DNA from 4 places in the Vermiculatibacterium agrestimuris genome. Region 2 is predicted to be linked to each of the others. Evidence: predicted binding sites of a transcription regulator. Region 2 holds the regulator's gene; each other region holds the start of a gene.
What was found. The regulator HrcA, encoded in region 2, represses chaperone genes, less so after heat shock. The targets are predictions, from matches to a motif close to TGTTAGCACTCNNNNNNNNNGAGTGCTAACA.
Positions count from the first base shown of each region.

Region 1: htpG (molecular chaperone HtpG) is a predicted target of HrcA. The motif match lies at 2,631-2,661, and genes of this name have one in related genera.
Region 3: NFR87_RS01250 (co-chaperone GroES) is a predicted target of HrcA. The motif match lies at 2,058-2,088, and genes of this name have one in related genera.
Region 4: NFR87_RS02660 (Hsp20/alpha crystallin family protein) is a predicted target of HrcA. The motif match lies at 1,828-1,858, and genes of this name have one in related genera.

Region 1 covers NZ_CALPCU010000018.1:5,386-10,719, reverse strand. Annotated here, with positions in the region: gene NFR87_RS07400 (FAD-dependent oxidoreductase) at 1-554, opposite strand, end outside; gene htpG (molecular chaperone HtpG) at 673-2,589, opposite strand; gene NFR87_RS07390 (YdeI/OmpD-associated family protein) at 2,733-3,293, opposite strand; gene NFR87_RS07385 (TIGR00282 family metallophosphoesterase) at 3,468-4,247, shown strand; gene NFR87_RS07380 (metallophosphoesterase family protein) at 4,316-5,334, shown strand, end outside.
Region 2 covers NZ_CALPCU010000010.1:9,156-14,489, reverse strand. Annotated here, with positions in the region: gene dnaK (molecular chaperone DnaK) at 1-1,027, opposite strand, end outside; gene grpE (nucleotide exchange factor GrpE) at 1,071-1,631, opposite strand; gene hrcA (heat-inducible transcriptional repressor HrcA) at 1,660-2,721, opposite strand; gene NFR87_RS04895 (MATE family efflux transporter) at 2,917-4,293, opposite strand; gene NFR87_RS04890 (cysteine desulfurase family protein) at 4,340-5,334, opposite strand, start outside.
Region 3 covers NZ_CALPCU010000002.1:13,406-18,739, reverse strand. Annotated here, with positions in the region: gene NFR87_RS01260 (S-layer homology domain-containing protein) at 1-1,020, shown strand, start outside; gene NFR87_RS01255 (diacylglycerol/lipid kinase family protein) at 1,020-1,925, shown strand; gene NFR87_RS01250 (co-chaperone GroES) at 2,137-2,421, shown strand; gene groL (chaperonin GroEL) at 2,441-4,063, shown strand; gene NFR87_RS01240 (hypothetical protein) at 4,176-4,730, shown strand; gene NFR87_RS01235 (helix-turn-helix domain-containing protein) at 4,746-5,024, opposite strand; gene NFR87_RS01230 (DUF6809 family protein) at 5,138-5,334, shown strand, end outside.
Region 4 covers NZ_CALPCU010000005.1:20,290-25,623, reverse strand. Annotated here, with positions in the region: gene NFR87_RS02670 (diaminopimelate decarboxylase) at 1-61, opposite strand, end outside; gene NFR87_RS02665 (uracil-xanthine permease family protein) at 386-1,741, shown strand; gene NFR87_RS02660 (Hsp20/alpha crystallin family protein) at 2,064-2,489, shown strand; gene clpB (ATP-dependent chaperone ClpB) at 2,566-5,193, shown strand; gene NFR87_RS02650 (S-layer homology domain-containing protein) at 5,252-5,334, opposite strand, start outside.

The DNA of each region.
Region 1 (5,334 bases), on a different contig from region 2:
CCCACGTTGGCGGAGCCGCCCCATTTACCGGTCTTCTCCAGCACCAGCACATTGGCTCCCGCCTCCGCGGCGCTCAGCGCGGTGTTCATCCCGGCAAAGCCACAGCCGATGACGATGACATCAGGGCTCTCGAAGGGGAGCTCCACGCTGGCCGTGTTCGTCTCCTCCACAGGCTCGGCTTCGCCTCTGGCCACCGCCAGGGCGCCGGCCACGGCCTCCTTGATCGCCTCGGAGGTCAGGGTCGCGCCGGCCACAGCCTCTACCTCGGGAGAGTTCGCCTCCATAATAGCGGCGGGGATCTGTTCCATAGCAGGGTCGGAGATACCAGGCGTCTCGGCATGCTTGACAACGTTGACGGCAGTGATGGCGTTTTCATCCACCGTCACTTCCACCTTCACTTTGCCTCCCATGCCCTTTTCCGAAATTCCAACATAGGTTCCGGGCGTGTAGATCCCTTTGGCCTCGGGGGTCTCCTTCCCCGCTCCGCTCCCGCAAGCGCCCAAGCTCAGGCACAACGCCCCAGCCAGGACCAGAGACAAAACTTTCTTTTTCATTCGATCCCCTCCTTTTTATATTTTTGGAACAAATGGCGTCTACAAAAGCATCATATCATTTCTTAAAATATTATGCAAGCTTTTTCGCCCTTGATCTCTCCCTTTTGAGACATCCATATTATACCATCAGGGAACAGACCAGCTCGGTATATTTCGCCGTGTCCTCCACGGGGAGGCCGGCGATGATGAGGGCCTGGTCATAGAGGAGCTGGGCGTATTTCTTCGCCTTCTCCGGCTCCTGGGCCACCGCCTGGCTCAGCGCCGCGTAGACCGGGCTGTCGGCGTTGAGCTCCAGCACCCGCTGGGCCTTCATCATCCCCATGCCCTCGTCGCCCATCTTCTGGAAGTACTTTTCCATCTCCAGGCTCAGCGGGCCGTCGGCGGTCATGCACACCGCCCCGGACTTCAGGACTTTAGAAAGGCGCACGTCGCTGACCTTGTCCCCCAGGGCCTCCTTCACGAAATCCAGCACCGGTCGGTTGGCCTCCGCCCGCTTCTCGGCGGCCTGCTTCTCCTCCTCCGTCTCCGGAAGGGCGTCGGCGTCGGCGGCGTTTTTGAAGGACTTGTCGGCATAGCGCATCAGGGTCTGGGCCACGAACTCGTCCACCTCGTCGGTGAAGTAAAGGATCTCATAGCCCTTGTCCAGCACCCGCTCGGCCTGGGGCAGGGCCCGGGCCAGCTCCACGCTCTCGGCGCACAGGTAGAAGATGCTCTCCTGCCCCTCCTTCATCCGCTCCACATACTCGGCCAGAGTGGTCAGCGCCTCGCCGTCCGAGGTGTGGAACAACAGCAGATCCTGCAAGACCTCCTTCTTGGCCCCGTACCCGTTCACCGTGCCGTACTTGAGCTGGCGGCCGAATCCCTTCCAGAACTGCAGGTACTTCTCCCGCTCCTCCTTCTGGAGTTTGAGCAGCTCCGCCTTCACCTTCTTCTCCACATTGGTCTCCATGATGTGGAGGGCCCGAGTGTGCTGCAAGGTCTCCCGGGAGATGTTCAGAGGCAGATCCTGGGAGTCCACCACCCCTTTGACAAAGGAGAAGTGGTCGGGAACCACCTCCCCGCACTTGTCCATGATGAGCACCCCGGAGGAGTAGAGCTGCAGGCCCTTCTCGTAGTCCTTGGAGTAGTAATCGAAGGGAGCGTGGGCGGGGATGAAGAGCAGGGCCTTGTACTCCATCTGGCCCTCGGCGGCGATGTGGATGGTGCACAGCGGCTCCTCCCAATCCCCAAACTTCTCCCGGTAGAACTGGTCGTATTCCTCCTTCTTCACCCGGCTCCTCTGCCTCTGCCACAGGGGCACCATGGAATTGAGGGTCTCGATCTCCGTGTGGGTCTCGTACTCCGGCTGGTAGTCCTCCCCGGCGTCCTCCGGGCGGGGCTTCATGTGGGTGTGGCTCACCTCCATGCGGATGGGGGTGTGGACGTAATCGGAGTACTTCTTCACCAGCTCCTGGAGCCGGCCGGCCTCCAGATATTCGCTGTACTTTTCCTCTTCAGTGTCCGGCTTCAGGTGAAGAATGACCTGGGTGCCCACGCCCTCCTTCCTGCAGCTCTCCACCGTGTAGCCGTCGGCTCCGTCGCTTTTCCACTCCCAGGCTTCCTCCGCCCCATAGGCCCGGGAGCGGACAGTGACCGTATCGGCCACCATGAAGGCGGAGTAAAAGCCCACGCCGAACTGGCCGATGATGTCCACCTTCTTCCCCGCCGCGGCCTTGTCCATCTCCTGCCTGAACTGGTGGGAGCCGCTGCGGGCGATGGTGCCCAGGTTCTTCTCCAGCTCCTCCTTCGTCATGCCGATGCCGTTGTCGGTGATGGTGATGGTGCGCGCCTGCTTGTCGGTCTCCAGGGTGATCTGGAAGTCCTTGCGCTTGACGCCCACCTTGTCGTCGGTGAGGGCCTTGTAGGCCAGCTTGTCCACCGCGTCGCTGGCGTTGGAGATCAGCTCCCGGAGGAAGATCTCCTTGTGGGTGTAGATGGAGTTGATCATCAGATCGAGCAGCCGCTTGGATTCCGCTTTGAATTGCTTCTTTGCCATGATTTTTTGCCTCCATATATGATAATTTTATCAAAAACGAATATTAGCACTCCAGGAATTGGAGTGCTAATATATGATAGTCCTTCGTATGCGATTTTTCAAGGGAGTTCAAGGAAAATTTACAAATTTGGTCTCTATGGCCCTCACATAGGCTTCAGATTCCGGTTGAGCCTGTCCACCATCCAGGCAAGCCGTTTTTCCCGACCAGCCTGCGTCTTGGCGTCCAGGTATGCCTTGGTATAGGTCTTCTTTACCGAGGGGGGCATGGCCTGAAAATTGGTACAGGCAGGCGCATAGTCTGCCAAAAGCGCAGACAGGGCCTCGATCTGCTCCGGCGTAACAGCCGCAGGCTTGGGGGCCTGCCACTGGCCGTTTTTCTGCGCCTGCTCGATCTTCTTCCTGCCAAACTCAGTCATAAGCCCCCGCGCCTCCAGGTCTTTGACCAGGGCTTTATTTTTCTCCGACCACTTGCTCTTGGCCCGCCGCTGGGAAAAATACTTCCGGTAGGTCTTCTCATCCAGCCGCTCCATCTGTCCGTCGATCCACCCAAAGCAGAGCGCCTCCTCCAGCGCTGCCGCGGCTGTGATCGTCTTCGGCCCGCCCGGCTTGCCGAACAGGAGCCAAACCCCGTCCTCAGACAGGCAGTTCTCCGCAAGCCAGCTCCGAAACTCCTCCCTGTCCGCAAATTGCAACATATCGTCCATACCGCGTCCTCCCTCTTCACGCCCGGCTTATGAATGGCCCGTCAATTCGTACAGCCTGATTTTACCACAGTTCTTTTGGGGATTCAATGGACAGTGGAGACCTTGGTGGTAGCAATTGCGCTTTGGGGAAAGATGACGTATAATATAAGTTAATACCGCAAGGAGGCAATGCCCATGATCCTGCATCTTTTGGCCGTAGGCGACGTGGTGGGCCAGTCCGGCCTGGACTATCTCACCGACCACCTGCGCAGCGTGAAAAAACTCAAGGCGGTGGACTTCACCGTGGTCAACGGGGAGAACGCCTCCGGGGTGGGGATCACCCCCCAGCAGGCCCATGTCATCTTCGACGCCGGGTGCGACGTGATCACCCTGGGCAACCACACCTGGAACCGCCTTCAGATCGCCGATTTTTTGGAGGAGAATCCCTATATCCTCCGCCCCGGCAACTACACCAGCCGTGTCCCCGGCCGGGGCTGGGGCGTTTTCGACGGCCCCAGGGGCCTGCGCATCGGGGTGATGAACCTCATCGGCCGCACCGAGATGGACGCCAACTTCGACAACCCCTTCACCGTGGCCGATAAGGCCCTGAAGGAGATGGAGGCCGACATCGTGGTGGTGGACTTCCATGCCGAGGCCACCAGCGAGAAGGGGGCCATGGGCTGGTACCTGGACGGCCGGGTACAGGCGGTGTGGGGCACCCACACCCATGTGCCCACCGCCGACGGGCATATTTTGCCCCAGGGCACCGGCTTTGTCACCGACTTGGGCATGACCGGCCCGGCCCAGTCGGTGCTGGGCATCAAACCCGAGCAGGCCGTCAACCGCTTCCTGGGCGGCCTTCCCCGGCGGTACGAGGAGGCCCCCGGCCCCCGGAAGCTGGAGAGCGTTCTGTTCACCATCGACACCGCCGCCAGGAAGTGCATGGCGGTGGAGCGGGTGGATCTGGGGGATTGACCCGGCGCCCAGGCCCCTATCTCCCGCAAAACCACCCCATTTTCCTCTCCATGAAAGGAGCGTGCTCCATGCTTCATATCCTTCACGCCGCCGACCTCCACCTGGACGCCCCCTTCGCCGCCCTGACAGCGGAGCAGGCCCGCCAGCGCCGCTCCGAGCAGCGGCTTTTTCTGGACGCCCTGGCGGATACCGCCATTGAGAAGGGGGCCGATCTGGTGCTCCTCTCCGGCGACCTTTTAGATTCGGAGCAGACCTACCGGGAGACCGCCCAGGCCCTGGCCGCCGCCCTGGGACGTATCCCCGCCCCGGTGGCCATTGCCCCCGGCAACCACGACTTCTATCACCCCGCCTGCCTCTACGCCGCCGACTTCTGGCCCAAAAACGTGATCCTCTTCCGGGAACCCGCCCCCCAGCGGGTGGAGCTGCCTGGCCTCGACCTTTACGGCTGCGCCTTTACCGGCCAGTTCCGGGACAACTCCCCCCTGGCCGGCTTTCAGGCCGCCGGCGGGGACAAGCCCGCGGTGATGGTGTGCCACGGGGATGTGGACGGCACGGGCCGGTACGGCTCCATCTCCCGCCAGGAGATCGCCCAGAGCGGCCTTACCTACCTGGCCCTGGGCCATGTCCACAGCTGCTCCGGCCTCCAGCGGGAGGGCGGTACATATTGGGCCTACCCGGGCTGCGCCGAGGGCCGGGGCTTTGACGAGTTGGGCGACAAGGGCGCTTTGTGGATCACCCTGGACGGCGCACAGGTCACCGCCCAGTTCCTCCCCCTGTGCCGCCGCCGGTATGAGATCCTGGAGTGCGACCTGACGGGCAAAGAGCCCGCCCAGGCCGTGACCGCCGCCCTGGCCCTGGGAAGGGGCGAGGACATCTGCCGCCTCATCCTCACTGGGGAGGCCGGGGCTCTGGACGTCAGCGCCCTCCTGGCCGCCGCCAGGCCCTACCGCTGGGCTCTGACCGTCCGCGACCATACCCGGGTGCCCCAGGATCTGTGGGCCCGGGAGAAGGAGGACAGCCTCACGGGCCTCTTCCTCCGGGACATGCGCCGGCGCATGTCCGCCGCCCAGGGAGAGGAGCTGGCCAC
Region 2 (5,334 bases):
CCACACACTCGTCGGGGTTGATGCCCTTGAAGCCCTCTTTCCCGGTGAGCTTCTTTACCATGTCCTGCACGGCGGGGATCCGGCTGGAGCCGCCCACCATCAGGACTTTAGAGATGTCGTTGCCGGAAAGGCCCGCGTCGCTCATGGCCTGGCGTACAGGGCCGGAGGTGGCGTCTACCAGATGGGCGGTGAGTTGGTCGAACTTGGCCCGGGTCAGGGTCAGATCCAGATGCTTGGGGCCGGTGGCGTCGGCGGTGATATAAGGAAGGTTGATGTTGGAGCTGGTGACGCCGGAGAGCTCGATCTTGGCCTTCTCGGCGGCCTCCTTCAGCCGCTGCATAGCCACCTTGTCGCCGCTGAGGTCGATGCCCGTGTCCTTCTTGAATTCAGCAACCATCCAGTCCATGACGCACTTGTCGAAGTCGTCGCCGCCCAGGCGGTTGTTGCCGGCGGTGGCCAACACTTCGATGACGCCGTCGCCGATCTCCAGGATGCTGACGTCGAAAGTGCCGCCGCCCAGGTCATAGACCATGACCTTCTGATCGGACTCCTTATCGATGCCATAGGCCAGGGCCGCGGCGGTGGGCTCGTTGATGATGCGTTTGACGTCCAGGCCCGCGATGCGGCCGGCGTCCTTGGTGGCCTGGCGCTGGGCGTCGGTAAAGTAGGCGGGCACGGTGATGACCGCCTCGGTGACGCTCTCGCCCAAATAGGACTCAGCGTCGCTCTTGAGCTTCTGCAGGATCATGGCGGAGATCTCCTGCGGGGTGTAGGCTTTGCCGTCGATGGTGACCTTGTAGTCGCTGCCCATCTCCCGCTTAATGGAGGCCACGGTGCGGTCAGGGTTGGTCACTGCCTGCCGCTTGGCCACCTGGCCCACCATCCGCTCGCCCTCCTTGGAGAAGGCCACCACGGAAGGGGTGGTGCGGTTGCCCTCGGCGTTGGCGATGACGGCGGCCTCGCCGCCCTCCATCACCGCCACGCAGGAATTGGTCGTACCCAGGTCGATCCCGATGATCTTAGACATAATAGATTCCTCCAGTGTATCGTAAATTTTCTTTTCAACGATGTTAATTTGCTACCTGTACCATAGCGAAGCGGATGACCTTGTCACCCAGCTTGAACCCCGCCTGGAAGACCTGGGAGACCACGTTCTCTTCCAGAGTCTCGTCCTCAATGTGCATCACCGCGTTGTGGATGTTGGGGTCAAAGCTCTGGCCGGCGGCGTCGATCTCGGTGACGCCCAGGCTTTCAAAGGCCTTGCGCAGTCCCGCCATGGTCATCTCCACGCCCTTTTTGTAGGCCTCGTCGGTGGTCTCCTGCTGGAGGGCCCGCTCCAGGTTGTCAAAGACGGGGAGCAGGGCCTTCACCGCGTCGGCGGTGGCGTCGGCGTAGAGCGCATCCTTCTCCTGCTTGGAGCGGCGGCGGAAGTTGTCATACTCGGCGCACAGGCGCAGGAATTTGTCCTCCTGGTCGGCGATCTGCGCGCGCAGAGCCTCCGTCTCGTCGGGGACGGCAGGGGCCTCGGCCTCCTCCGGCTGGACTTGGGCCTCGGGCTGAACATCCTCGGTGGGGACGACGGTCTGCTCCTCGGCCTCGGGAGCCGCGGTCTTTTTCTCTTTTTTGCTCATGGGCAAACGAGCCTCCTAAGTGTTGGTTTTATTTGGGATCCTCTGTTCCCGGCGGAAGCCCTCCCTGGCTGACGATCCAGGAAAGGCCCTTGGCGAAATAGGAAAGCCGGGCGGAGATCTTGGCGTAATCCATTCGGGTGGGGCCCACCACACCGATGAGGCCCCGCATCCCGTCGCCCAGGTCGTAGCTTGCCATGACCACGCTGGAGTCCTTCAGTGCCTCGGCCACGTTCTCCGGGCCGATGACGATGTCGGCACCCACGCCGCTCTGCTCACCCAGGGAGAAGGGACGGAACTCCTCCTCGGAGAGGAAGCTCATGAGGGGCTGAGCCTTTTCCAGGCTCTGATACTCCGGATGATCCAGCAGATTGGCGATGCCCGCGGTGTGGACACTGCGCCGGGTCAGCTCCTCCAGCACCTCGCCGGCAAAGCTCACCACCAGCTCGATGAGGTCGTAGGCCTCCTGGGCGGCGTGCTGTGCCACCCGCAGCAGCTCCGGGGAGAGCTGAGCCAGAGTCAGGCCGGTGAAGCCGGTGTTCAGAAGGGTTCCCAGCATTTGCAGCTGGGCCTGGCTGAACTCCCGGTCCAGACGGAAGAGCTTGTTTCGCACCACGTTGGTGTCAGTCATCACCACGGCGATGAAGGCGTTTTGCTCCACCAGAAGAAGATCGAACCGGCGGATGGTCACCTGCTCCGGCGCGGCGGCCAGGGCGAAGGCGGGGTATTGGGTCAGCTTGGCCACCACCCGGCCCGCCTCGTCGATGACCTTATCCAGCGCCTTCATGCGCATGTGAAGAGCGGCGTTGATCCGATCGGTCTCCTGCATGGAGAGCTTGTACTCGTCCATCAGCTCGTTGACGTAGAGCCGGTAGCCCTTGGGGGAGGGGATGCGCCCCGCGGAGGTGTGGGGCTGCTCCAGATAGCCCTGCTCCTCCAGATCCGCCATGTCGTTGCGGATAGTGGCGGAGGAGACGTTGAGCCCCGCCAGGTCGGCCACCGCCTTGGAGCCGATGGGCTCGGCGGTCTGGACGTAGCTTTCGATGACGGCCCGGAGTATTTTCTTTTTTCTCTCGCTCAGATCCAAGACCATCACCTCAGTGTCGTTTTAGCACTCGCAACTCCTGAGTGCTAATATAATGTACCACCGGCAGGGAATAAAGTCAATAGCTGGGGTTGTAAATAAAATATGAATTCTGCAATGAAATTGCGAAAAAAAGACGGCGGACGCCTCTGCGTGGAGAGACGTCCGCCGTTAGCGGAGAGGGGGTGGGATTGCCAAAAGGACTTAACTGACGGTCACATCCCGGATCCAGACCCCGGAGCGCAGCCGGGCCACGCCGAAGAAGAACTTGATAACGTTGTCCAGGGAGATGCACAGGCAAACCGCCAGGATACCCCACTGAAACACCAGGCCAGACAGGGCGGCCAGGGGGATGGACACCAGCCACAGGGAGCTTAGGTCGATAAGGGAGGCAGCCCGCACATCGCCGCCTCCCCGGAGCACGCCCACCACGTTAGTGGTGTTGAAGGAGCGTACCGACAGGAAGGAGAAGGTGACTACGCTCATCATGGCCGCGATGTCGGCGGCCTGGTCGGAGAGGTGGAAGAAGGGGTAGACCACCGGCCGGAAGAAGAGGAAGGTGAGGCCGATCATCGTCAGTCCCGCGATAAGTCCGGTCAGAAAGGCCAGGGTATTCAGGGCCAGGCCCACGTCGTAGACCGTTTCCCGCCGCCCTGCGCCGATCTCGTTGCCGATGATGATGGCGGTGGTGCCGCCCACGGCGAAGACCAGAGAGGTGGCCAGTTTTTCAATGTTGCCGGAGATGCCGTAGGCAGCCAGAATGGCCTGAGAACCGGCCATGTGGCCCATAATGGTGGGGTAGAGGGCGGTGCCCAGACCCCAGAAGGTCTCGTTGAAGAGCACCGGGGTGGCGTAGTGGATGTACCGGCGAAGCATGGCCCTGCTGGGGCGCAGGAGTTGGGCGGGCTTGAGACGGAAGCGCTTATTCAAGAGAATGTGGAGCAGGGCGATGAGGAACTGGAGGATTCGGGCCATCAACGTGGCCAGGGCGGCGCCCTCCACTCCCATGGCGGGGGCGCCCAGCTTGCCGAAGATGAACACCCAGTTAAAGAAGGTATTGCTCAGCACCGACACCGCCAGGATATAGAGGCCAAGCTTGGGGTTGGCCATGGAGCGGTGGGCGGCGATGTACACCTCAGACAGGCCGCCGAAGAAGATGGAGAAGGCCACGATACGGATGTATTGGGCGGCCGTGCCCACGACAACGGCATCATTGCCGAACAGCCCCATAAACTCCAGGGGGAAGAAGCACATGATACAGCCGAAGAGCAGAGTCAGCCCCCCGGAGATGTAGAAGGCAATGCCCAGCACCTGGTTGATGGAGTCCTCGTCATTTTTGCCGTAGAACTGGCTGATGAGCACCGACGAGCCGCTCTGGAAGCCGAAGATCATCAGCTGCTCAACAAAGATGGGGATGTTGGCCATAGTGACGGCGGCCAGGGGGGTCTCACCCAGCATGCCGACCATGAAGGTGTCCAGCAGACCCATGGAGGTGGTGATAAGGTTTTGCAGGACGATGGGGATGGCCAGGGACAGGACAGTCCGGTAAAAGTCCCTGCCCCGCTTCATATAGGAAAACAAAAAATCACCTCATTTAAGGAAAGGCCGTCCGCAAAAGGCCGAAGGATCATTCAAAAAGAAGCGTCCGCTTCTCGCACATATGCCCCACCAGCGCTGCCAGCTCGTCCACCTCTTCCCTGGTGCTCTCCGGGCCGAAGGAGAGGCGCAGCGCCCCCAGGCGCACCTTGGGAGGAAGGGGCATGGCGGCGAAGACATGGCTGGGCTTGCCCCGGTGGCAGGCGGAGCCGGAGGAGATGCAGACACCCTGGCCGCCAAGGGCCTCCACCACCGACTGGCCGGAGAAGTCGGGCAGGGACAGGGCCAGAATGTGGGGGGCGTCTCCCCGGCTGATGAGCGTCACGCCGGGGATGGGGGCGAGGGTCTCGGCGGCGTAGTCCCGCACGGAGCGGATATGGGCAGAGAAGCCCGGCTCCCAGGCCGCCACTGCGGCGGCAAAGGCGGCGATCTGGGCGGTGGGCTCGGTGCCGGGGCGCAGGCCGCCCTCCTGGCCGCCGCCCAGCATCAGGGGCGGCAGTTTGGAGATGAGCTCCTTTCTGATATAAAGGGCTCCAATACCCTTGGGGGCCCGGATCTTATGACCGCAGACGGTCACCAGGTCGGCCCCCAGCTCCTTGGGGGTGAAGGGCACCTTCAGGAAGCCCTGCACCGCGTCGGTGTGCAGAAGGGCGGGAGAGCCCGCGGCCTTGATGGCCCCGGCGGCGGCCTGTATGGGGAGGATGGCCCCAGTCTCGTTGTTCACCAGCATCATGGACACCAGGATGGTGTCGGGGCGGATGGCGGCGCAGACCGCCTGGGGGTCGATATGACCCTCTCTGTCCGGGGAGAGGAAGGTGACCTCAAAGCCTTGACGCTGAAGGGCCTTCATGGGCTGGAGCACCGCGTCGTGCTCAATGGCGGTGGTGACGATATGGTTCCCCTTTTTCCGGTTCAGTTCCACGGCGGCGGAGATGGCCCAGTTGTCCCCCTCGGTGCCGCAGGAGGTGAAGAAAAGCTCTTGGGGCAGGCACCCCAAGGCCTTGGCGATGACGGCCCGGTCAGCCT
Region 3 (5,334 bases), on a different contig from region 2:
GCCCAGGCGGTGGAGAATGGAAAGTGGGGCTTCGCAGGCGGCGACGGCAGTGTGGCCATCCCCCTTCAGTATGACTCCGTGGTCTCCTTCTCCCTGGGGATGGCGGCGGTGAACCTGAACGGGCGGCTGGGGGTCATCCGGCCCGACGGGGCGTATCTGATCCCGCCGGAGTACGATACCCTCATGCCCGCGGGCTTCGGCCTCTACATCGCCCAGAAGGGAAACCGCTGGGGGGTGGTGAGCGTGCTGCCCTACCTGAATGAGGAGGGGAAAAAGACCAACGAGGTCTACCCCATCACCTATGAAAATGTGGAGCTGGGCACCAGCGGCGGCCTGGACGCCCTGATCCTCACCGCCGGGGGCGGCAGCCGCACCATCGTGCCCTTGTTTCGCCTTCCCGGTATTCTCCAGAGCCTGGGGGTGGAGGGCAGCCAGTTCCCCCTGACCCGGGGCCGGCTGCCCGCCTTCACCGACGTCCGGGGGCGGGACTGGTATTCCATGTGGGTGGACATCGCCTATAATACCGGCATCATGTCGGGCACAGGGAACAACGCCTTTGAGCCGAACCGGGAGGTGACGGTGGCGGAGGCCCTCCAGATGGCGGCCAACATGGACAGCCGGTTCAAGGGGGACACCTTCCACACCACCGCCCATGTCTCCACCCCCTGGTACATCGAGGCGGTGGACTACTGCCTGGCCAGCGGCACCATCACGGCCGGACAGTTTGACGACTATGAGCGGCAGATCACCCGCCGGGAGCTGGCCCAGGTCTTTGGGGCCACCAGCCTGGCCCGGAGCCTGCCCGACCGGAACAGCCTGGTGCGGGTGATGGCCGCGGTGGGGGACGTGTCCGGCCGGGACGAGGGCGCCCAGGCCATCTACGGACTCTATGTCAAGGGCATCCTCACCGGGGTGGACGCAAACCTGTCCTTCCGGCCCGGCGACCTGGTGACCCGGGCGGAGGCCGCCGCCCTGGCCGCCCGGCTGGCCCGGCCCGAGCAGCGGATGGATCTGTTCTGATGCGGCACCTGTTCATCATCAACCCCGCCGCAGGGCGCAGCGGCAGGGTGGAGGAGCTGAAAAAGCGCATCCTGGCGGCCTTTCCCCAGGGCGGCTGCCAGGTGGCCTGCACCGCCCGGGCGGGGGACGCCCGCCGGCTGGCGGAGGAGGCCCTTCAGGAGGCCGGGCCGGTGCGGCTCTACGCCTGCGGCGGGGACGGTACCCTCAATGAGGTGGTCAACGCCGCCGCGGGCCACGACCAGGCGGCGGTGACCAATGTGCCTCTGGGGACGGGCAACGATTTCCTGCGCATCTTCGGCAGGAAGGAGCGCCGCCGCTTTTTCGACATCGCCCAGCTCAAGGATGGGCCCCAGACGGCCCTGGATCTTATGGAGTGCAACGGCCTTCTGGGCCTGGACGTGGTCTGCGCCGGGGTGGACGCCCGGGTGGCCGTCGGCGTGCACCGCTTTAAGGGGCTTCCCCTGGTGGGCAAAAAGCTGGCCTATATCCTCTCTCTTGTGGTGGAGGTCTGCAGGGGCATCGCCCGGCCCATGACGGTGGAAATGGGCTCCATCTGCTACAGCGGCCCCACCGCCATCTTCTGCGCCTGCAACGGCAGGCATTACGGCGGCGGGTTCTGCCCCGTCCCTGAGGCCATGCCCGACGACGGGGTGCTGGATATGCTTCTGGTGGGAGACCTGGGCCTTTTGAAATTTGCCCGCTATGTGGGGAAATACGCCTCCGGCCGCTACAGGGAGTGCCCGGAGGTGGTGCGGGACTACCACGGGCAGGAGGCCCGGTTCTCTTCTGAGGAGGAGCTGACGGTGGTAGTGGACGGAGAGGTCATGCGGGGCAGGGACTTTACTCTGCGCCTGGCCCGGCAGAAGGTGAACTTCTTCTATCCGGCGGGTCTGTTCTGGCGGTGAGCCGCCCCTCCTGCGGGATTAGCACTCCCTTGGCCACTTTGTGAACAAAAATTGAATTTTTTAGAAATCAGCCCTCTTTTTTCAAAAAAGGGGGTTGATTTTTTATGACAGGAGAGGTATTATCTTACTTGCGGTTAGCACTCTGATTATTTGAGTGCTAATCCTCTGAAAAAGCTAAGTAAGAAAAAATAATATAAGGAGGAACCAAGTTATGAAGCTGAAGCCTTTGGGAGACCGGGTCATCATCAAGATGGTGGAGGCCGAGGAGAAGACCAAGTCCGGCCTCATCCTCACCGGCAGCGCCAAGGAGAAGCCGGAGGTGGCCGAGATCGTGGCCGTGGGCCCCGGCGGCCTGGTGGACGGCAAGGAGGTCAAGATGACCGTGAAGAAGGGCCAGAAGGTCATCACCGGCAAGTATTCCGGCACCGAGGTCAAGGTGGACGGCGTGGAGTACACCATCGTGCGTCAGGGCGACATTCTCGCCGTAGTCGAGTAATTTTAGGAGGTAATGGATTATGTCTAAGATCATTGCTTACGGCGAGGAGGCCCGCAAGGCCCTGCAGAAGGGCGTGGATCAGCTGGCCGACACCGTGAAGATCACCATGGGCCCCAAGGGCCGTAACGTAGTGCTGGATAAGAAGTACGGCTCTCCCCTCATCACCAACGACGGTGTGACCATCGCCAAGGAGATCGAACTTCCCGACCCCATGGAGAACATGGGCGCCCAGCTGGTCAAGGAGGTCGCCACCAAGACCAACGATGTGGCCGGCGACGGCACCACCACCGCCACCCTGCTCACCCAGGCCATCGTCCGTGAGGGCCTGAAGAACCTGGCCGCCGGCGCCAACCCCATGATTATGAAGAAGGGCATCAAGGCCGCCGCCGACGCCGCCATTGAGGAGATCAAGAAGAACTCCAAGAAGGTCAAGGGCACCGAGGACATCGCCCGGGTAGGCGCCATCTCCTCCGGGGACGAGACCATCGGCAAGCTCATCGCCGAGGCCATGGAGAAGGTGGGCGCCGACGGCGTCATCACCGTGGAGGAGTCCAAGACCGCCGAGACCTATTCTGAGGTGGTGGAGGGCATGCAGTTCGACCGGGGCTATGTGACCCCCTACATGGCCACCGATATGGAGAAGATGGAGGCCGTTTTGGACGACGCCATCATCCTCATCACCGACAAGAAGATCTCCGCCGTGCAGGATCTGCTGCCCCTGCTGGAGCAGGTGGTGCAGTCCGGCAAGAAGCTGCTCATCGTGGCTGAGGACGTGGAGGGCGAGGCCCTCAACACCCTCATCGTCAACCGCCTGCGGGGCACGCTGAACGTCTGCTGCGTCAAGGCCCCCGGTTACGGCGACCGGCGTAAGGAGATGCTCCAGGATATCGCCATCCTCACCGGCGGCACCGTGGTCAGCGAAGAGGTGGGCCTGGAGCTGAAGGACGCCACCATGGCCATGCTGGGCAAGGCCAAGCAGGTGAAGGTGACCAAGGAGAACACCATCATCGTGGGCGGCGCGGGCAAGAGCGCCGACATCAAGGCCCGTGTGGCCCAGATCCGCAGCCAGATCGATGTGACCACCTCCGACTATGACAAGGAGAAGCTCCAGGAGCGGCTGGCCAAGCTGGCCGGCGGCGTGGCCGTTGTCCGCGTGGGCGCTGCCACCGAGACCGAGATGAAGGAGAAGAAGCTGCGCATCGAGGACGCCCTCAACGCCACCCGCGCCGCGGTGGAGGAGGGCATCGTGGCCGGCGGCGGCACCGCCTATGTCAACGCCATCCCCGCTGTGGAGAAGCTTTTGAAGACCACCGAGGGCGACGAGAAGACCGGCGTGCAGATCGTGGCCGCCGCCCTGGCCGAGCCTGTGCGCCAGATCGCCGTCAACGCCGGCGTGGACGGCAGCGTGGTGCTGGAGAAGGTCAAGGAGGGCAAGGTGGGCTACGGCTACGACGCCTACAGCGAGACCTACTGCGACATGATGAAGGCCGGTATTGTGGATCCCACCAAGGTGACCCGCTCCGCCCTGGAGAACGCCGCCTCCATCGCCGCCGTGCTGCTGACCACCGAGGCTCTGGTGGCCGACAAGCCCGAGCCTCCCGCTCCCGCTCCCGCCGCCCCCGACATGGGCGGGATGTACTAAACGATAGTTTTTGAATGGAAATAGTCCCCCGGCGGAGATTCCGCCGGGGGACTTCCTATCTGCAAATCAGCGCTTTTTGAAGCTGCAAATATAGAGAAAGAAGGGCAGAGCAATGGGAAGAGGGCGGACAGTAAATAATCATATAGAAAACGTGAGCATGGAAATAGATTACGACAAACTGGCAAAGGCAATCGTTAAGGCACAGGAAATGGTAAAAGGTGCGGATAATGATCCTCAACGTGAAAAAGTCGGTTTTTGGAAGGCGTTAAAGGTAGCTGTGGTAGACAGCCGAAAATCAAAAGGGCAAATGACGGCAATGACGTTTGCTAGTTTTGCACAGGTAATATTAACAGTATTTTCTTGCATATTTGCAATGATGACGCTTTTCGGCGTATTTGGATTTCTTTCCTATCTTTATGATATTGTTACAGCGGCTTTGAATAACGGAAATTCGGTGAATGTGATAGATATAGTAGTTGCTATTTTTGCAGTAATACTATTTTTGATAATCACAATGCTGTGTGCCGTATTTGGGCTTGCGTTGTTTGGCGCGGCAAATGAGATCGCATATGAAAAAGACCGTAATTATGTCGTAGCAATTCTGTCTGCAATGACCAGCTTTTCTGCAATGGCCATTTCACTTGTCGCGCTACTTTCCTCAAGATGAAAAAGACCCTGCCGGTCAGCCGGCAGGGTCTTTTTCATCTTCTTGGTCGGTGGGCAGAAGGTCGTCTGTGGTAACGCCGAAAACCTTGGCGAAGGCCTTGAGTTCAATGTCAGTGACAAACCGCTCTCCGCTTTCGATTTTCTGGATTGCGTTCTTTTCTATTCCCAAACCTTCCAATTGCAGCATATCTGCCAGTTTCTTCTGGGAGATCTTTCCGGGCAGGGCCATCCGTAGTTCACTGATTTTCTTTCCTGAAATATTCAGTTTTCCGCCGGAAGCCTTGTTTTTAAACATATTCTCCACCCATTCGACACAGCTCGACACGAACTGCTTGTCAGTTGGGTAAAGTATATGTTATATTACACCCATAAATGACATTCACTAAATGTCAATTTAAGGAGGGCACTATGAAAGATTCTTTAGAAGAGCTCTACCAGAAGGCCAAACGCTTTGACGAGGGCGATATCTACCAGAGCGAGGAATACGACGCCATTGCCAGAAGACAGAGAGAGCTGTACACCAATATGCGCCTGCTCTGCCCCGCCATCCACCGCCTTTTGGACGAGTATACCGAGGCGATGGGGGACGAGATGGAGCTGGAGTG
Region 4 (5,334 bases), on a different contig from region 2:
GGGTGGGGTATTGGGCCGTGATGGCCTGGAGCTGGGGAAGGGTCACAAAGGGCTTTTTCATGGGGGAAGCCTCATTTCTCTGTGGTTTCTGGTGGAAATATGATAGCACTTGTCGGGGCCGGCTGTCAATGCCGCCTCCGGAAAAGAAAAAAGTCGAAGAGGGAAAAATTCCCTCTTGACAGCGGAGGGAAGCTTTGGTAGAATACTGCCCAATGAGAAAAGGGAGGGATCGGCGATGACCAAGTTGACGCGTGGACGTTTTCGCTTTGGACAGGGGCCTTTTCTTTCCTTTTTCAATGGGCAGTTTGTTGAGAGACAATCACTTTTGTGATTGTCTCTTTTTTTGCCCATTTCTATGTAAGGATCGGAAGAAAAGAAAGGAGAAATGAGAAGTATGGATCAAAATGCGATTCGCGACGCACGGGCACTGGGGGTACCCAAAATGCTTCTGCTGGGTCTCCAGCACATGTTCGCCATGTTTGGAGCCACCATTCTGGTGCCGATTATTGTCAGCAGCCAGTACGGCCTTCCCCTGAGCATCCAGACCACGCTGTTCTTTGCCGGAGTGGGCACCCTGTTTTTCCACCTCTGCTCCAAGCTGAAGGTACCCGCCTTCCTGGGCTCCTCCTTTGCCTTCCTGGGCGGCTTTGAGACCATCTCCAAGCTGCCCGCCTACGAGGGCCTGGCCGCCGCCGAAAAGCTCCAGTACGCCTGCGGCGGCATCGTCATCGCGGGACTTCTCTATCTGGTGCTGGCCCTTTTGGTGAAAGTGGTGGGCGTCCATAAGGTCATGCGCTATCTGCCCCCGGTGGTCACCGGGCCCATTATCGTCTGCATCGGCCTGAACCTGGCTCCCTCCGCCGTATCCAACGCCTCCACCAACTGGCTGCTTGCCCTCATCGCCCTGGGCGTCATCATTGTGTTCAACATCTGGGGCAAGGGGATGCTGAAGATCATCCCCATCCTGCTGGGCGTGATCATCTCCTACGCCGCCGCGCTCATTATGAACGCCATGGGCATGACCAACGTCGACGGCTCGGCCATCCTGAACACGGCCGCCATCGCCCAGGCGGGCTGGCTGGGCCTGCCCCCTTTCCAGCTGGCCAAGTTTGACCTGTCCGCCATTCTGGTCATGGCGCCTATCGCCATCGCCGCCATGATGGAACACATCGGCGACATGTCCGCCATCTCCGCCACGGTGGGGGAGAAGTTCATTGAGGATCCCGGCCTTCACCGCACCCTTGTGGGCGACGGCCTGGCCACGGCCCTGTCCGGACTGTTTGGCGGCCCGGCCAACACCACCTACGGCGAGAATACCGGCGTGCTGGTGCTCTCCCGGGTCTACGATCCCCGGGTCATCCGCCTGGCGGCCCTCTACGCGGTGGTGCTGGGCTTCATCCCCAAGATGGCGGAGGTCATCGGCACCATGCCCTCCGCTATCGTGGGCGGCGTCAGCTTCATGCTCTACGGTATGATCTCCGCCATCGGCGTGCGGAATATCGTGGAGAACAAGGTGGACTTCACCAACTCCAGGAACCTGATCATCGCCGCGGTGATCCTGGTGTGCGGCCTGGGCTTCTCCGGGGGACTGACCTTCCAGGTGGGCGGCGCCTCTCTGACCCTCACCGGCCTGGCCATTGCCGCCCTGGCCGGCATCCTCCTCAACGCCGTCCTGCCCGGCAACGACTATGAGTTCGGCAAGGACGACGGTCACAACTCCGGCAGCCTGGGGAAGTACTGAGAAGCGCGGAGCGTGACAAGACTATCTACATATATTAGTAGACGGATCCCGGGCCGCTCTGCGGCCCGGGATCCTCTTTTAAACGAAATTAGCACTTAAAGTCGTTGAGTGCTAACGTTTACAATTTAGACATAATTTGTGCTATATTTGTTCACAAGCATTGATTATACTTGGTTTCAGAAAACAGGAGCAGGCCGGGGAGGAAAAAAGACCTCCTGCCGCCGGAAAGGATGAGGCCCATGGAGCCCGAGAAAAGTTAGCAAAGAAAAGATTTGAGTGCTAAAATCAGACCGTACCATCACATAAAAAAGGAGTTTTTACTATGTTTGGAATGATCCCCTTTGACCGCAGCGACAACAATTTCTTCGACACCTTCGACAACTTCACCCGGGACTTCTTCCGCAAGAGCAATGCCGAGCTGCCCGCCTTCCGCACCGACATCCGGGACACTGGGGACAGCTACCTGCTGGAGGCCGAGCTGCCCGGCTTTAAGAAAGAGGACATCTCCCTGGATCTGAAGGACGGCATTCTCACCATCACCGCCGTCCACCAGGAAAGCGCCGAGAGCAAGGACGAGGGCGGCTATATCCGCCGGGAGCGCCGCCTGGGCTCCTTCCAGCGCAGCTTCGATGTGACGGGCATTGAGGAGGGCGCCATCACCGCCGCCTATGAAAACGGCGTGTTATGCCTGACCCTGCCCAAGGTGAAGCCCACCGAGCCGGAGACCAAGAAGATCTTCATTCAGTAAAACAGACCAAAAGGGGGGCCGGGCGGTCTTTTGACCGGCCGGCCCCCTTTGCTTTGAGAGGAAGTGGATCGGAATTATGAACGCGCAGAATTATACACAGAAGTCTCTGGAGGCCGTTCAGAGAGCCCAGGGGCTTGCCGCGCAGCTTGGAAGCCAGCAGATCGAGCAGTGTCACCTTCTCCTGGCCCTGCTGACGGCGGAGAATGGACTGGTGCCCCAGCTGCTGGGGAATATGGGCCTCACCGTGCCCTCCCTCACCGCCGCCGTGGAGGCCCAGGCGGAGCGCCTGCCCAAGGTCTCCGGCCCGGGGCGGGAGATGGGGAAGGTATACGTCTCTCCGGGGGTGGAGAGGACGCTCCAAAGCGCCGAGGAGACGGCGGGCCAGATGAAGGACGCCTATGTCTCGGTGGAGCATCTGCTCCTGGCTCTGGTGAAGACCGCCGAGCGGGCCCTGGCTGAGCTGTTCCAGACCTACCAGGTCACCCAGGAGGGCATCCTCCAGGCCCTGTCTGCCGTCCGGGGCAGCCAGCAGGTGACCTCCGACAACCCGGAGGAGACCTATGACGCCCTGAAGAAGTACGGCGCCGACCTGGTGGAGCGGGCCCGGCAGAACAAGCTGGATCCGGTGATCGGCCGGGACGAGGAGATCCGAAACGTCATCCGTATCCTCTCCCGGAAAAGTAAGAACAATCCCGTCCTTATCGGCGAGCCGGGGGTGGGCAAGACCGCCATCGCCGAGGGACTGGCCCAGCGCATCGTGAAGGGGGACGTGCCCGCCTCCCTGAAGGACAAGACCATCTTCAGTCTGGACATGGGCTCCCTTATCGCCGGAGCCAAGTACCGGGGGGAGTTCGAGGAGCGGCTGAAGGCCGTGCTGGGCGAGGTCAAAAAGTCCGAGGGCCGCATCCTCCTCTTCATCGACGAGCTCCACACCATCGTGGGGGCGGGGAAGACCGAGGGAAGCATGGACGCGGGCAATTTGCTCAAGCCCATGCTGGCCCGGGGAGAGCTCCACTGCATCGGCGCCACCACCCTCAATGAGTACCGCCAGTATATCGAGAAGGACGCCGCCCTGGAGCGGCGGTTCCAGCCGGTGCTGGTGAAGGAGCCCACCGTGGAGGACACGGTGGCCATCCTCCGGGGGCTGAAGGAGCGCTATCAGGTGTTCCACGGGGTGAAGATCACCGACCCGGCCATCATCGCCGCCGCCACCCTCTCTGACCGGTACATCACCGACCGGTTCCTCCCCGACAAGGCCATCGACCTCATCGACGAGGCCTGCGCCACGGTGCGCACCGAGATCGACTCCATGCCCACCGAGCTGGACGTGCTTCAGGGGAAGATGACCCAGCTGGAGATCGAGGAGCACGCCCTGAGCAAGGAGACCGACAAGCTCTCCCAGGAGCATCTCTCGGACATCAGCAGGGAGCTGTCCGACCTGCGGGAGGAGTTCAAGGCCAAGAAGGCCCGCTGGGAGAATGAGAAGAGCGCCATCGGCAAGGTGCGCGGACTGCGCCGGGAGCTGGAGGCGGCCAGCGCCCAGCTCCAGCAGGCCCAGCGGCAGTACGACCTGAACAAGGCCGCCGAGCTCCAATACGGCCGGATCCCGGAGCTGCGCAAACGGCTGGAGGCCGAGGAGGCCGCCGCCCAGCAGAGCGAGGAGCAGAGCCTTCTGCGGGACAAGGTCACCGAGGAAGAGGTGGCCAAGATCGTGGAGCGCTGGACGGGGATCCCTGTCGCCCGGCTTATGGAGGGGGAGCGGGAGAAGCTGCTCCACCTGGAGGACATCCTCCATGAGCGTGTGGTGGGCCAGGATGAGGCGGTGCGCCTGGTCAGCGAGGCCATCCTGAGAAGCCGGGCCGGCGTGGCCGACCCGGACAAGCCCATCGGCTCCTTCCTCTTCCTGGGCCCCACCGGCGTGGGTAAGACGGAGCTGGCCAAGACCCTGGCGGCGGCCCTCTTCGACAGCGAGAAGAACCTGGTGCGCATCGATATGAGCGAGTATATGGAAAAGTTCTCTGTCTCCCGGCTCATCGGCGCCCCGCCGGGCTATGTGGGCTATGAGGAGGGGGGACAGCTCACCGAGGCGGTGCGCCGCGCGCCCTACTCCGTGATCCTCTTTGACGAGGTGGAGAAGGCCCACCCGGACGTGTTCAATGTGCTGCTGCAGGTACTGGACGACGGGCGCATCACCGACGGCCAGGGGCGGACGGTGGACTTCAAGAACACAGTCATCATCCTCACCTCCAACCTGGGCTCCCAATATCTGCTGGATGGCATCGACGAAAACGGGGAGATCACCCCGGAGGCCCGGGCGCAGGTCAACGGCCTTTTGAAGCAGTCCTTCCGTCCGGAGTTCCTCAACCGGCTGGACGAGATCGTCTTCTACAAGCCCCTGACCCGGGAAAACGTGGGACACATTGTAGATTTGATGGTGGAGAGCCTCAACGCCCGCCTGGCCGCCAGACAGCTGCGCTGCCGGCTGACCCCGGCGGCCAGGGAGTTCGTGATCGCCAACGCCTACGATCCCCTCTATGGGGCCCGGCCCCTGCGGCGGTATCTCCAGCACACGGCGGAGACCCTCATCAGCCGGGCCGTCCTGTCCGGCACGGCGGCGCCGGGGGAGCTGCTTACAGTGGACGAGAAGGACGGCCAGCTGGTGGTGGAGAGCGGGGAAGTCCTTCAGGGCGAAGTGATAGAGTGAGAAGATAAAAAAAGGGACTGGCACCGTTTGGATGCCAGTCCCTCTTTTGTTTTACCTGTCAGCCGCCCATATAGGATAAGTGCATATAGTCGTGATAGCCGGTGGTGGGGTCGTCGTCCCAGGCCCAGGCGTCGCCGCCCC